Regions from separate parts of the Brevibacillus sp. BD137 genome, predicted to be linked through region 1. Evidence: predicted binding sites of a transcription regulator. Region 1 holds the regulator's gene; each other region holds the start of a gene.
The links. Region 1 encodes CtsR, which represses protease genes until heat stress. Its sites were predicted from a motif close to ATGGTCAATAAAGGTCAAACA; they were not measured.
Positions count from the first base shown of each region.

Region 2: the regulator CtsR is predicted to act here: its motif matches at 1,704-1,724, upstream of clpP (ATP-dependent Clp endopeptidase proteolytic subunit ClpP).
Region 3: the regulator CtsR is predicted to act here: its motif matches at 2,656-2,676, upstream of ODZ53_RS18310 (ATP-dependent Clp protease ATP-binding subunit).

Region 1 is NZ_JAOTNO010000018.1:76,989-81,277, reverse strand. Features, by position in the region: gene ODZ53_RS26850 (MGDG synthase family glycosyltransferase) at 197-1,318, shown strand; gene ODZ53_RS26845 (HAD hydrolase-like protein) at 1,348-2,034, shown strand; gene ODZ53_RS26840 (CtsR family transcriptional regulator) at 2,223-2,687, shown strand; gene mcsA (protein-arginine kinase activator protein McsA) at 2,704-3,222, shown strand; gene mcsB (protein-arginine kinase McsB) at 3,242-4,289, shown strand, end outside.
Region 2 is NZ_JAOTNO010000006.1:145,498-149,786, reverse strand. Features, by position in the region: gene ODZ53_RS15580 (metallophosphoesterase family protein) at 1-201, shown strand, start outside; gene tig (trigger factor) at 326-1,618, shown strand; gene clpP (ATP-dependent Clp endopeptidase proteolytic subunit ClpP) at 1,750-2,331, shown strand; gene clpX (ATP-dependent protease ATP-binding subunit ClpX) at 2,352-3,617, shown strand; gene lonB (ATP-dependent protease LonB) at 3,814-4,289, shown strand, end outside.
Region 3 is NZ_JAOTNO010000008.1:106,455-110,743, forward strand. Features, by position in the region: gene ODZ53_RS18305 (YqaA family protein) at 1-422, shown strand, start outside; gene ODZ53_RS18310 (ATP-dependent Clp protease ATP-binding subunit) at 477-2,615, opposite strand; gene ODZ53_RS18315 (MFS transporter) at 2,734-3,873, opposite strand; gene ODZ53_RS18320 (TetR/AcrR family transcriptional regulator) at 3,938-4,289, opposite strand, start outside.

The DNA.
Region 1 (4,289 bases):
TACCCCAGAATGGGTAAGGAGGTTTTTTGTTTTAACGTATCTTGCAGCAAGAAGTCAAACTCGCGATTATTTTGTCGATAAGTTAGGCCGAATGACCGACAAGTTCCCTCTTGCAGACGGGTCTTGGGGTAGACTAACATGAGAAGGTACCTGATCCAGGCGTTGGAGTAGGCGAGGTTATGAAGGAGAATCGTTCATGAAAAAAATTCTAATCTTTTCCGCTTCCATCGGTAACGGACACAACCAGGCAGCGCGGGCCATGCAAGAAAGCTTGGCTGAGAGTGGTTGCACATCAATGATTATCGATACGTTGGAGTATATTAGCCCCACCTTTCACAAGATTTTGCTGGAAAGCTATATGAATCTGTTGAGGCTGTCACCCAAGATGTGGGGCAGAATTTATCATAATACAGAAAAAACCCGTTTCTTTGATATGAATGTGCTAATGAATAAGTTATTGGCAAACAAACTGAAAAAGTTGATCAACAGTGTACAGCCTGATGCCTTTATTGCTACGCATCCGTTTGCAAGCTGTATGCTCTCCGTACTGAAGGGAAGAAATGATTGGAAGGAACCAATCTATACGATTATTACTGACTATACCATCCATCCTTCATGGATTAATCACCATATCAATTATTACTTCATCGGTCATGAGCAGCTGTATTACCTGTTAGACGTTTATCGACAGGATCATCAAAAATTCATTCCGATGGGCATTCCTATCATGAAGAAATTCAGTTTGCCATTGGAACCCGAATTGATTCGGCAAAAGCTCGGTCTCGCTCCTGAACAAAAGAGCATTATTCTTTCGGGGGGCGGATTGGGTCTCGGCTCGATGGAAAAGGTATTAGATGGGCTAGAAGAGATTAACATTCCCTTGAAAACCTTTGTGTTAACAGGGACAAACGACAAGCTATACAATAAGGTGACAAATCGTACGTATCGGCATGAAGTCGTTCCGCTAAAATTCATCAATAACTTCCACGAATACTTGGAAACGGCTGATTTAATTGTCACCAAATCAGGCGGACTTACATCAGCTGAAGTAATGAGTAAACGGGTACCCATGATTGTTTACAACCCTCTGCCTGGACAGGAAGAGAGGAATAGCCACTTTTTGCTCAATAATGGGTGTGCGGTACACGCGAATCTATCCGAGCAGTTGATTTACTTTATCGATGAACTATTGCATAGCCCGTCCAAGGTGGAATATATGCGTAGAATGGGACAAAAAATCTCGAAGCCAGATGCTGCACAACGAATTACTGAGTTTATCATGGATGATATGAATATGTTGCCAAGAAAAGTAGAATAGCTGCCTAGCCAGACAAAATGGAGGAACCCATGACTGCACCATTCGCGATATTATTTGATATGGATGGCACGTTACTACAAACAGAAAAGCTGTCGACCCCCGCTTTTATTCGAACGTTTGACCAGCTTCGTCAAAAAGGGCTATGGCAAGGAGAAACCCCTGACGAACGTGAACTGATCAATGTACTGGGAATGACGATCGAGCAGATCTGGGACAAATTACTGCCGGGTGCGAGTGGAGAAGCCATTCGGTCAGCAGATGCCTTCTTGCTAGACAATGAAATCCAGTTACTCAAAGAAAAAGTGACCGAGCTATATCCGGATGTAAAATCAACCTTAGAAAAGCTGCATGAAAAAGGATTTGCTTTATTTGTAGCAAGCAATGGGCAGGAAGAGTACATCGATGCCATTTGTCAGGCATACGAGTTAAAGCCGCTGATGACAGACCTGTACTCGGCTGGTCGTTTCCGCACGCATTCCAAAAATGACCTGGTTGCAAAACTGTTGTCTGATTACAAAATTGGGCAGGCCATCATGGTAGGAGATCGTCACTCCGACGTGGAAGCAGGCAAGACAAACGGTTTATTTACCATTGGATGTGACTTTGGTTTTGCGAAACCAGGCGAGCTTGATGGGGCAGATGTTATCATCACCAGCTTCTCTCAGCTACTGAATCATTTGCCAGCAATCGACACCAATAAGCAAGAACAAGCATAAACCATTCCTCAGGGAGTGGTTTTTTTGTTGATCATGTCCAAGTTTCAAGCGACCCTCTTTTGCCCACACTAGAATGTGTAAGGGACACTTGCGGGCACGCACTAAACCCATTATAATTAACGTCAAAGATAGTCAAAGTCAATAGGTAACCTCATAAGAACATACACAGAGGAATAGGAGGCGATGACTTGCGAAACATCTCGGACATCATTGAACATCACTTGAAAAGCATCCTTACTAACAGTCCCAATGGATCGATCGAGATTCAGCGTAGTGAGCTTGCCGACCATTTTCAATGTGTGCCGTCTCAGATCAATTACGTCATCAATACGCGCTTTACCGTTCAAAAAGGATACCTCGTAGAGAGTAAGCGCGGGGGCGGCGGGTATATTCGCATACGCAAGGTGCAGATTGTCAGCAAAGCACGCTTGCAGGAATTGCTAACAGAAGAACTGATTGGAGAGAGCATCAGTCAGAGTGTGGGAAATGCGATCGTAGAAAGACTATTAGAGGAAGGGTTAGTCAACATTAGAGAAGCCACCTTGATGAAAATCGCTACCTCGCGAAACGTTTTGACTCTGGAAGCCGAATTGCGGGATCGTTTGCGGGCAAATATTTTAAAGCAGATGATCGCGGCAATCTTGTTGAAGTAAAAGGAGGTATGATGTTATGAACTGTGAGGAATGCGGAAAACGACCGGCGACACTTCATTTGACGAAAATCGTCAATGGCGAAAAAACCGAATACCATATTTGCGAGCAATGCGCTCATGAAAAAGGGGACGTCTTTACCGGCTTTCACAACTTCAGCATCAACAATCTCCTGTCAGGACTTTTAAAATTTGATCCCATGCAAAAGAATGGACGCGAAACGGCAACGAATAAGCCGCTTCAATGCGAAACATGTGGACTCACATATTCTCAATTTAGTAAAAGCGGCCGATTTGGCTGTAGTGATTGCTACACCTTTTTGGGGGATCGACTGGACCCACTTTTCCGCCGGATTCATGGAAACACACAGCATAGTGGAAAAGTACCAGAGCGTACCGGTGGCAAACTGAAGATCCGTAAAGAGCTGGAGCAACTAAAGCAAGCGCTGCAAAGTCATGTCGCCAGTGAGGAGTTCGAGAAGGCTGCAGAAATGCGTGATCGAATTCGAGCATTGGAACAAAAAATGGCCCAATCGTAGCAAGGGAGGTTAGCTGGTTATGTCCCAAAAGCAGTTTATGCAAAACCCGTGGAGCAATTGGATGAAAGGAGAAGGTCCTGATTCCGACATTGTCATAAGTACACGGCTGCGTATCGCCCGTAACCTGCGCCAGCACCCTTTTCCGTTATTGGCAACGGACTCGCAGGCCGAGGAAGTCGTCAGAAAGGTAACGGAAGTAAGCGATTCGGAGGCAATGCGCAAACGGCATCAGCTTCAGGTCATCCATATGGATCAAATTAACCCGTTAGAAAAACGGGTGCTCGTAGAAAAGCATCTGATTAGCCCTCATCTGGCAGAGGAATCCCGTAAAGGTGCCGTATTGCTTCGGGAAGATGAGTCTGTCAGCATTATGGTTAATGAAGAAGACCACATTCGAATACAGGTACTATTACCCGGGTTTCGTTTGAACGAGGCATGGGAAATAGGTACGAAGATAGACGACATTTTTGAGAAAAGCTTGAACTACGCGTTCGACGAAACTCGAGGGTATCTTACAAGCTGCCCAACCAATGTGGGTACGGGAATTCGTGCATCCGTGATGCTGCACCTGCCCGCTCTGGTGATGACGCAGCAGATCAGCAGAATTTTACAGGCGATTAATCAAGTTGGTCTGGTCGTTAGAGGAATTTACGGAGAGGGCAGCGAAGCTCTAGGGAATCTTTTTCAGTTATCCAATCAGGTCACACTGGGGATGTCTGAGTCGGATATCCTTTCCAATCTTTATGGTGTGGCCAGACAGATTATTGAGCAAGAGCGTGTGGCACGCACTTACTTGCTGGAGCATACCAGGGTTTCTTTGGAGGATCGGATTTTTCGGTCGTATGGTATCTTGATGTATGCCCGTACGGTAGAGTCCAAGGAAGCGGCTCAGCGCCTGTCAGATGTACGTCTGGGGATTGATCTAGGCATCATTCCTAATGTATCTCCGCTCGTCTTAAACGAACTGTTGGTCACGACACAGCCAGGTTTTTTACAACACCACGCTGGTCAAAAGCTCACTCCGGACCAACGCGACGAAAGAAGGGCAAGGCTAATCCGCGAACGTC
Region 2 (4,289 bases), on a different contig from region 1:
GAAAGAGACATTTTGTTTCTAAATCCAGGTAGCCTGCAAATGCCACGAGGTTTTCACGTACCGACATACGCTCTTTTAGAAGAGACAGGAACGAGCCCGACAGAAACTTACATATCCGTGGCGTTTTATGATCATGCAGGCAACCCGGTTCCACAATTGGGAGGGAACTATTCTGTTCGTCGACCAATGAGGTCTTCTTGAAAACTAAAAGATTTGTGCTATACTAGAATGGTTATAATGGCTAGAATATTATCATCCGAGCCTGCGAAGATACCATGGCGCGGCTGGCGATGTTCTGTTATTCGATTTAGGAGGGGAAGTTTACGTGGCAGCAAATTGGGAAAAGGTAGAGAATAACCAGGGAGTCCTGACGATTGAAGTAGATGCTACGCAAGTAGACGCAGCATTGGATCAAGCGTTTAAAAAAGTGGTTCAAAAAGTTCAAGTTCCAGGATTCCGCAAAGGAAAAGTACCACGCAAAATGTTCGAATCCCGTTTTGGTGTAGAATCTTTGTACCAAGACGCTCTTGACATTCTGCTTCCAACTGCATACGGACAAGCTGTTCGTGAAGCTGGTATCGAGCCAGTAGATCGTCCAGAAGTAGACGTAACGCAAATGGAACAAGGGAAAAACCTGATCTTCAAAGCGACTGTAACTGTGAAGCCTGAAGTGAAGCTGGGCGACTACAAAGGTCTGTCCATCGAAGAAAAAGACTTCTCTGTAACAGAAGAGAGCGTTGACGCTGAACTGAAGCGCATGCAAGAGCGTCATGCTGAGCTCGTAGCAGTAGAAGAGGGTGCCGCACAAACAGGCGATATCGCTGTAATCGATTTCGAAGGCTTCCAAGACGGAGTAGCTTTTGAAGGCGGTAAAGCGGAAGATTATTCTCTGGAACTGGGTTCCGGTACTTTCATCGCAGGGTTCGAAGAGCAACTGGCTGGCTTGAACATCGGCGAAGAAAAAGAAATTACCGTAACTTTCCCTGAAGAGTACCACTCTCCTAACCTCGCTGGTAAAGAAGCGGTATTCAAAGTGAAACTGAACAGCCTGAAGCGCAAAAACATGCCTGTTTTGGATGATGAGTTTGCCAAAGACGTGAGCGAGTTCGACACGCTGGAAGAGCTGAAAGCAGACACCAAGAAAAAACTCGAAGAAAAAACAGCGCAAGAAAAAGATCAATATGTTCGTGAGCAACTCGTTCTGAAAGCAGCTGAAAACGCTGAGATCGATTTGCCAGCAGTAATGGTTGAGCATGAATTGGATCAAATGGTTAATGAATTTGGTCAACGTCTGCAATACCAAGGCATGACGCTGGAACTGTACTACCAGTTCTCCGGCATGGATGAGAGCCAACTGCGTGATCAATTGCGTACAGACGCAACATCCCGTGTTCGCACTTCCTTGACTTTGGAAGCAATTGGCAAAGCGGAAAACATCGAAGCAACAGAAGAAGACGTAAACGCAGAACTGGATAAACTGGCTGGCGTATACGGCCGCCCAGCAGATGAGCTGCGCAAAATCTTCTCCGCACAAGATGGCATGGTTGCTCTGTACCGCGATGTGCAAACTCGCAAAACAGTAGATTTGCTGGTTGCAGAAAGCAAAGTAACAGCATAAGCTTAGAAGAACGCATGATTGGTCAGAGGGCAGGCTAACCCTGACGCTGGCTGTCAAGACCACAAGGCACGAGTGTATCGTGCCTTGTTTTTCCACCATTGACTTTTTTCGGCAAAGGAGGAAAATACATAATGTTAATCCCTATGGTCATCGAGCAAACAAGCAGGGGAGAGCGTTCCTACGATATTTACTCGCGCCTCCTGAAAGACCGGATTATTCTTTTGGGCACCGAGATTGATGATGAAATCGCCAATCTGGTTGTCGCTCAGCTGCTATTCTTGCAGGCAGAAGATCCGGACAAAGACATATCGCTATACATAAACTCTCCAGGTGGCTCTGTTACAGCAGGAATGGCCATTTATGACACCATGCAGTACATCAAACCGGATGTGTCCACGATTTGTGTGGGCATGGCTGCCAGTATGGGTGCTTTCCTGTTGGCTGCTGGTGCAAAAGGCAAGCGCTTTGCTCTGCCAAACGCCGAGGTGATGATTCACCAACCGCTCGGCGGTGTGCGTGGGCAAGCAGAAGACATCCGCATTCATGCGGAATGGATTATGAAAACGAAGCGCCAGCTGAATGAGATTTTGTCTGAGCGGACAGGTCAGCCTTATGAACGCGTAGAGCAAGATACAGACCGCGACAATTTCATGAGTGCAGAAGAAGCAAAGGCCTACGGATTGATTGACTCTATTATCGAACGCAAAAACTGACCCGTTGTGAGGTGAAGCGCATGTTTAAGTTTAACGACGACAAAGGCCAACTGAAGTGTTCCTTCTGCGGCAAGTCCCAGGAACAGGTGCGCAAGCTGGTAGCTGGTCCTGGTGTTTACATTTGTGACGAATGTATCGAACTGTGCAATGAAATTGTACAGGAAGAACTGGGCACTGAAGAAGAAATCGATATGAAAGAAATTCCAAAGCCAGTGGAAATTCGCAAAATCTTGGACGACTATGTCATCGGTCAAGATATGGCGAAGAAATCCTTGTCTGTAGCGGTGTACAACCACTACAAACGGATTAATTCCGGGGCGAAGATCGAGGATGTGGAGCTGCAAAAATCCAACATCATGCTGATCGGTCCGACTGGTAGCGGGAAAACGTTGCTCGCGCAAACATTGGCGCGCATTCTGAATGTACCTTTCGCGATTGCGGACGCAACTTCTCTGACAGAAGCAGGCTATGTGGGCGAAGACGTTGAAAACATCTTGCTCAAGCTCATTCAAGCTGCTGACTATGATGTGGAGAAGGCTGAAAAAGGAATCATTTACATCGACGAGATTGATAAGGTAGCCCGCAAATCGGAAAACCCATCCATCACGCGTGATGTATCTGGTGAAGGCGTTCAGCAAGCGCTCTTGAAAATTTTGGAGGGTACCGTTGCGAGTGTTCCACCACAAGGCGGACGCAAGCATCCTCACCAAGAGTTCATCCAAATCGACACGTCGAACATTTTGTTCATCTGCGGCGGTGCATTTGATGGCGTCGAGCAGATTATCAAGCGTCGCTTGGGTAAAAAAGTTATCGGTTTCGGTGCAGACTTCGGCGATGGCGTAAAAGGCGATCTGAAAGCCGGAGAATACCTGAAATACATTTTGCCGGAAGACCTGCTGAAATTTGGTCTGATTCCGGAGTTCGTTGGTCGTTTGCCAGTGCTGGCTACTTTGGAGCCGCTGGATGAGGAGACGCTCGTGCGTATCCTGACAGAGCCGAAAAACTCTTTGGTGAAACAGTACCAAAAACTGCTGAGTCTCGACGGTGTTGAGCTGGAGTTCGATAACGGTGCGCTGCTGCAAATCGCCAAAGAGGCGATTAAGCGCAACACTGGTGCGCGCGGACTGCGTGCGATTATCGAACAAATCATGCTCGATATGATGTATGAGCTTCCTTCCAGAGAAGACGTCAACAAGTGTGTCATTACCGAAGAAACGGTACGCGATAAAGTGAAGCCGCAACTGTTGACCAAAGAAGGCCAGGAATTGCACGAAGAAACAGCCTAAGCATTGTCTACAAAAACCATCTCGTTATCAGCGAGGTGGTTTTTTGTTGGTGGTTTACGTCTACGCTTGCGGGGCAATACTACTTGATATCGTTCAAGAGAAGCTTTACATATGCACAATACGGTCATGAACGTGCTCCTCTCTCTTCGGAGGACAAAAGTTGACCGCAAGCGAAGACGCATGGGAGGGACTGCATATGGACTATACGACATTGGTCATTGCTGTCATTGAAGTGGTTGTTGGTATCGTGATCGGCACCTACTTTTGGAACTTGCTGCGAGCGCAGAGAAACACGAAAACCTCAACCGAAAAGGAATCGCGCAAGGATCTTGATTCCATTCGTAAAATGAGAATGGTTGCGTTGACAGAACCTCTGTCAGAGAGAACAAGACCAGCGACTTTGGAAGAAATTGTAGGACAAGAAGATGGGCTTCGCGCGTTGCGTGCCGCTTTGTGCGGTCCCAACCCACAGCATGTCATTATTTATGGACCACCAGGTGTAGGCAAGACCGCAGCGGCTAGGGTCGTACTGGAAGAAGCGAAGAAAAATCAGCTATCACCGTTTTCTTCTGATGCCAAGTTTATTGAAATCGATGCGACGATTGCGCGGTTTGATGAGCGTGGGATTGCTGACCCGTTAATCGGCTCCGTACATGATCCGATTTATCAAGG
Region 3 (4,289 bases), on a different contig from region 1:
TCGGTAAAGTACTAGGCAAATCCGTTCTGTACAAACTCCTCAAGAAGGAATGGATTGACTCTGCCACAGAGATGTTTCAAAAGAAGGGTGAAGTCGCGATCTTCATCGGTTCGTTTACACCGATTCCGTTTAAAGTATTTACAATCATGTCGGGTTGCTTGAAATTCCCGTTGTGGAAATTGATCGGGTATGCCGCGATTGGACGGGCAGTCAAATTTTACGCAGTTGGACTCTTGTTCTATTTTTACGGTAAAATGGCGGAAAATATGGTCCATAACGTTTCTCTCTATATCTTTCTCACCGTGGTGCCGCTCATCTTGGTCGGGTTATGGGTGAAGAAAATTGTCGCCAAGCGCCGCCAGCTGAAAATGGAAAGTACTGGCGTCAGCAATGGCATCAATGAGAAACTCATGAATAAATAAAGAAGATCGTAAAAAGCAAAGAAACCCCAATCGGGGTTTCTTTTTTTACAACTGTTAACCTTTTTTCACTCGAATTACATCATCCTCGACATCAATGACCATTGCTGTCACATTGTCTTCTTCCATCACCAGATCCGCAATGCCATCCTCAACATATTGCTGAATCACGCGGCGCAATGGACGTGCCCCGAAGGCAGGGTTGTAGCCCAGCTCAGCCAGCTTTTCTTTTGCGGCATCTGTCACGCTGATCTCCATTCCTTGCTCAGACAGATTGCCCATGACATCTTGCAGCAGCAGATCGACGATTTTGACCAAATCCTGTTTTTCCAGATGAGCAAAGGAAATGATCGAGTCGAAGCGGTTCAGGAACTCCGGCTTGAAGTACGCTCCCAGAGAATCCAGCACGGTGGCAGGCTCGGGCGCTTGTGCTCCAAAGCCAACGGAGATTTTACGCTCGATCACACCGGCATTGCTCGTCGCAATGATGACCGTCTCCTTAAAATTCACCGTACGGCCCTGACTATCTGTCAGACGGCCATCCTCCAAAATTTGCAGGAACATGTGCATCACGTCCGGATGTGCTTTTTCGATCTCATCCAGCAGGATAATGCTGTATGGATTGCGGCGTACGCGCTCTGTCAGCTGACCTGCTTCCTCATGACCGACGTAGCCAGGAGGAGAACCGATCAATTTGGATACCGAGTGCTTCTCCATGTACTCGCTCATATCGAGGCGGATCATGGAATCACGGGTACCAAACAGCTCTTCTGCCAGCGCTTTGGACAGCTCTGTTTTCCCTACGCCAGTCGGACCGACGAACAGGAAGGAAGCAATCGGTCTGTTTTTCGGTTTCAGACCTGCACGACTGCGTCGAATCGCCTTCGCTACTTGTGTGACCGCCTCGGACTGGCCAATGACTTTTGCTTCCAAATGAGCTGCCAGGTTTTTCATTTTCATCTGCTCATCACTTTGCAGCTTAGTAACAGGAATCCCCGTCTTTTGCTCGATCAAGGCTTGGATTTCTGTGACGTCAACCTTAACGCGTTGTTCCTTGCCCTCGATTTGATCCAGCTTCTCTAAAATGCCCGCTTCCTCGTCTCGCAGACGGGCAGCTCGTTCGTATGCTTCTTGCTCTGTCGCTTCCTTTTTCTCCTGATTGATTTGCGCCAGACGCTCATGCAACTCTGACGTATCCACCACGGAGGATCTCAGGTTCAAGCGCGAGCCCACTTCATCCATGAGATCAATCGCCTTATCGGGCAAGAATCGATCCTGGATGTAACGATGGGAGTATTCCACGGAGGCACGGATGACATCATCCGAGTAAGCGACTTGGTGGAATGCTTCGTATTTCGGGCGCAAACCTTTCAAAATCTCGATGGCTTGTTCTACGGTTGGTTCCTTGACCATGACTGGCTGCAGGCGGCGCTCCAGTGCAGCGTCTTTTTCAATCACGCGATACTCTTTTAATGTAGTTGCCCCAATCAGCTGCAACTCACCGCGAGCAAGAGCTGGCTTCAGAATGTTCCCTGCATCCATAGATCCTTCCGCAGAGCCTGCCCCCACCAAGAGATGAATCTCATCCACAAACAGGATGACGTTTTTGCGTTTTTGCAGCTCAGCAATCACTTGCTTCATTTTTTCCTCGAACTGTCCGCGAATTCCCGTTCCTGCAACTAGAGAGGCGACATCTAAAATGTACACCTGCTTGTTTTTCAGCTTGGTCGGTACTTGCCCTTCCGTAATGCGCAGAGCGAGGCCTTCCGCAATCGCCGTCTTCCCGACCCCTGGCTCCCCGATCAGAACCGGATTGTTTTTGTTGCGACGGTTCAAAATCTCAATGACACGCTCGATTTCTTGTTCGCGTCCAATCACAGGGTCAATTAGTCCGGCACGTGCCGCATCGTTTAGATTACGGCCCAGGTCATCGAGGATGCCCCCACCGCGTTCTGGCGCTTGTCGCTGCGGTTGACCGGAAGCTTTGCCCGGATTCATCTGGCCTTGAGCAAAGCCTTGCAGGAACTCATCCAGTCCAGAGAAGGAGGAGAAAGGACTAAAGCCCATACCCACTCCCATTTTGTTGGTCAGCTTTGTTTTGCAATCCTGGCACAGATCGTATTTTTGTTGCTGATTTTGTACACGTATATGAACTGTCACAGTTGCTTCTCGTTGTTTACAGATTTCACAATGCATATTCAATCCCCCCAAAAGCGTTGTTTTGGAATTCAGAAGACCTTTGACCTTTTCTGACCTTCGTTGACTTTATTATAGTTTGACCTTTTTTGACTTTCAAGAGGGATTGTATGGTTTTTTACACTTTGCTCTTTTGCAAGTAAGGAACGATTGAAAGTAACCCGATAACGGCGAAACAAGCCCCTACCCACAATGGTGAAACAAGTCCATAGCCACTGCTGATCCCGATCCCGCCTAAGAAAGAACCAATGGCAACACCCAATGTAATAAAAGAAGTATGCAACGTGTTTACCATCGTCCCACTGCCTGCTGTATTCATGACGCGCGCAATCATGGCCGGATTCATCGCTACACCCGTCAACCCAATCAGAACAATGGACAGCACCGCGATCCATTTATTTTCGGCACCTACCGCAAACAGAACCAATGCCCCTAGGAGGATGCTTAATCCCGTTACAAGGATTCGCATGGTAAAACGATCAGCAAGTCTGCCAATCACGATATTTCCGATCACGGTCGCGATACCGTAAAGGGCAAGCAAATACGGGATGCTCGCATCCGAAAATGCCGTTACTTCCGTAAGAATCGGAGTAAAATAACTAAACGCTGCGAAGGTACCGCCAATGATCAGCATACTCGTTGCATACGCGGCCCAAAGGTGCGGATTTTGAAAACTGGCAAGCTCATCCTTTGCGTTCATCCGATCTTTTTGTGTGGAGGAAGGGAGCAGCCATTGAATCAAAATCCCTGATAGCAATACAACGATAGCAACAGCCCAAAAGCTCATTCTCCAGCCGAAATATTGTGCAATCACAGTTGTCAGGGGGAGTCCTACGACAGTAGCAATCATTAAGCCTGCCAAAACAATCGAAGCGGCCTTTCCCCGTGAATGAGGGGGAACCAAGCCGGCTGAAATACTGACAGAGATGCCAAACGCAGCGGATGAGGCAATACCCGTTAGGATACGCGCAAGCATCATCGACTCGTAATTCCAAGCCATTGATCCTAACGTTTGACCAATAAAGAAGACGGCAATCAATGATAGCAACGCTTGTTTTCGGCGAATGTGCAGGAGCGTTGCTGTTAGTAGCGGGCCCCCTATCACCATTGCACCCGCATACGCCGTAATGAAATACCCGATGGATGAGATCGATACGCCGAAATCATAGGCAAGGTCATTCATCATACCTGCCACCATAAATTCAGAAGTCGTCATTGCAAAAATCGCTACCGCTAACAAATAAATCATCGACGGCATGAGGAAGCCCTCCTTACTTATTATTGTAACAATCGGTACAAAAATAACTCAAAAAAAGAGCGCATTACGCGCCGAAGATAGATTCCATGGTCCCCTTCATAATTTGTTCAGCCAATGTCCGATTCTGTGTGGATGTATTCAATACACGAAAACCGTAGTAACTGCTTAAAAATAGGCTTGCCAAATCCACCGCAGATCGTTTTTGAGAGATTTCACCCGTTCGCAAGCCTTCCTCCATCACTTTTTCCATGGTATCCTTCAGAAGTTCAACATGCCTGGAGACGATTTCTTCAATCTTGGGATCGTCTTTTGCCCGTTCCAATCCCGCATTGATCAGCAAACATCCCTTTGGATTCGTTGATTCAAAGTCTTCCACGAATGCCCACGCTAAAAAATTTTGCAACCGTTTTTTCACA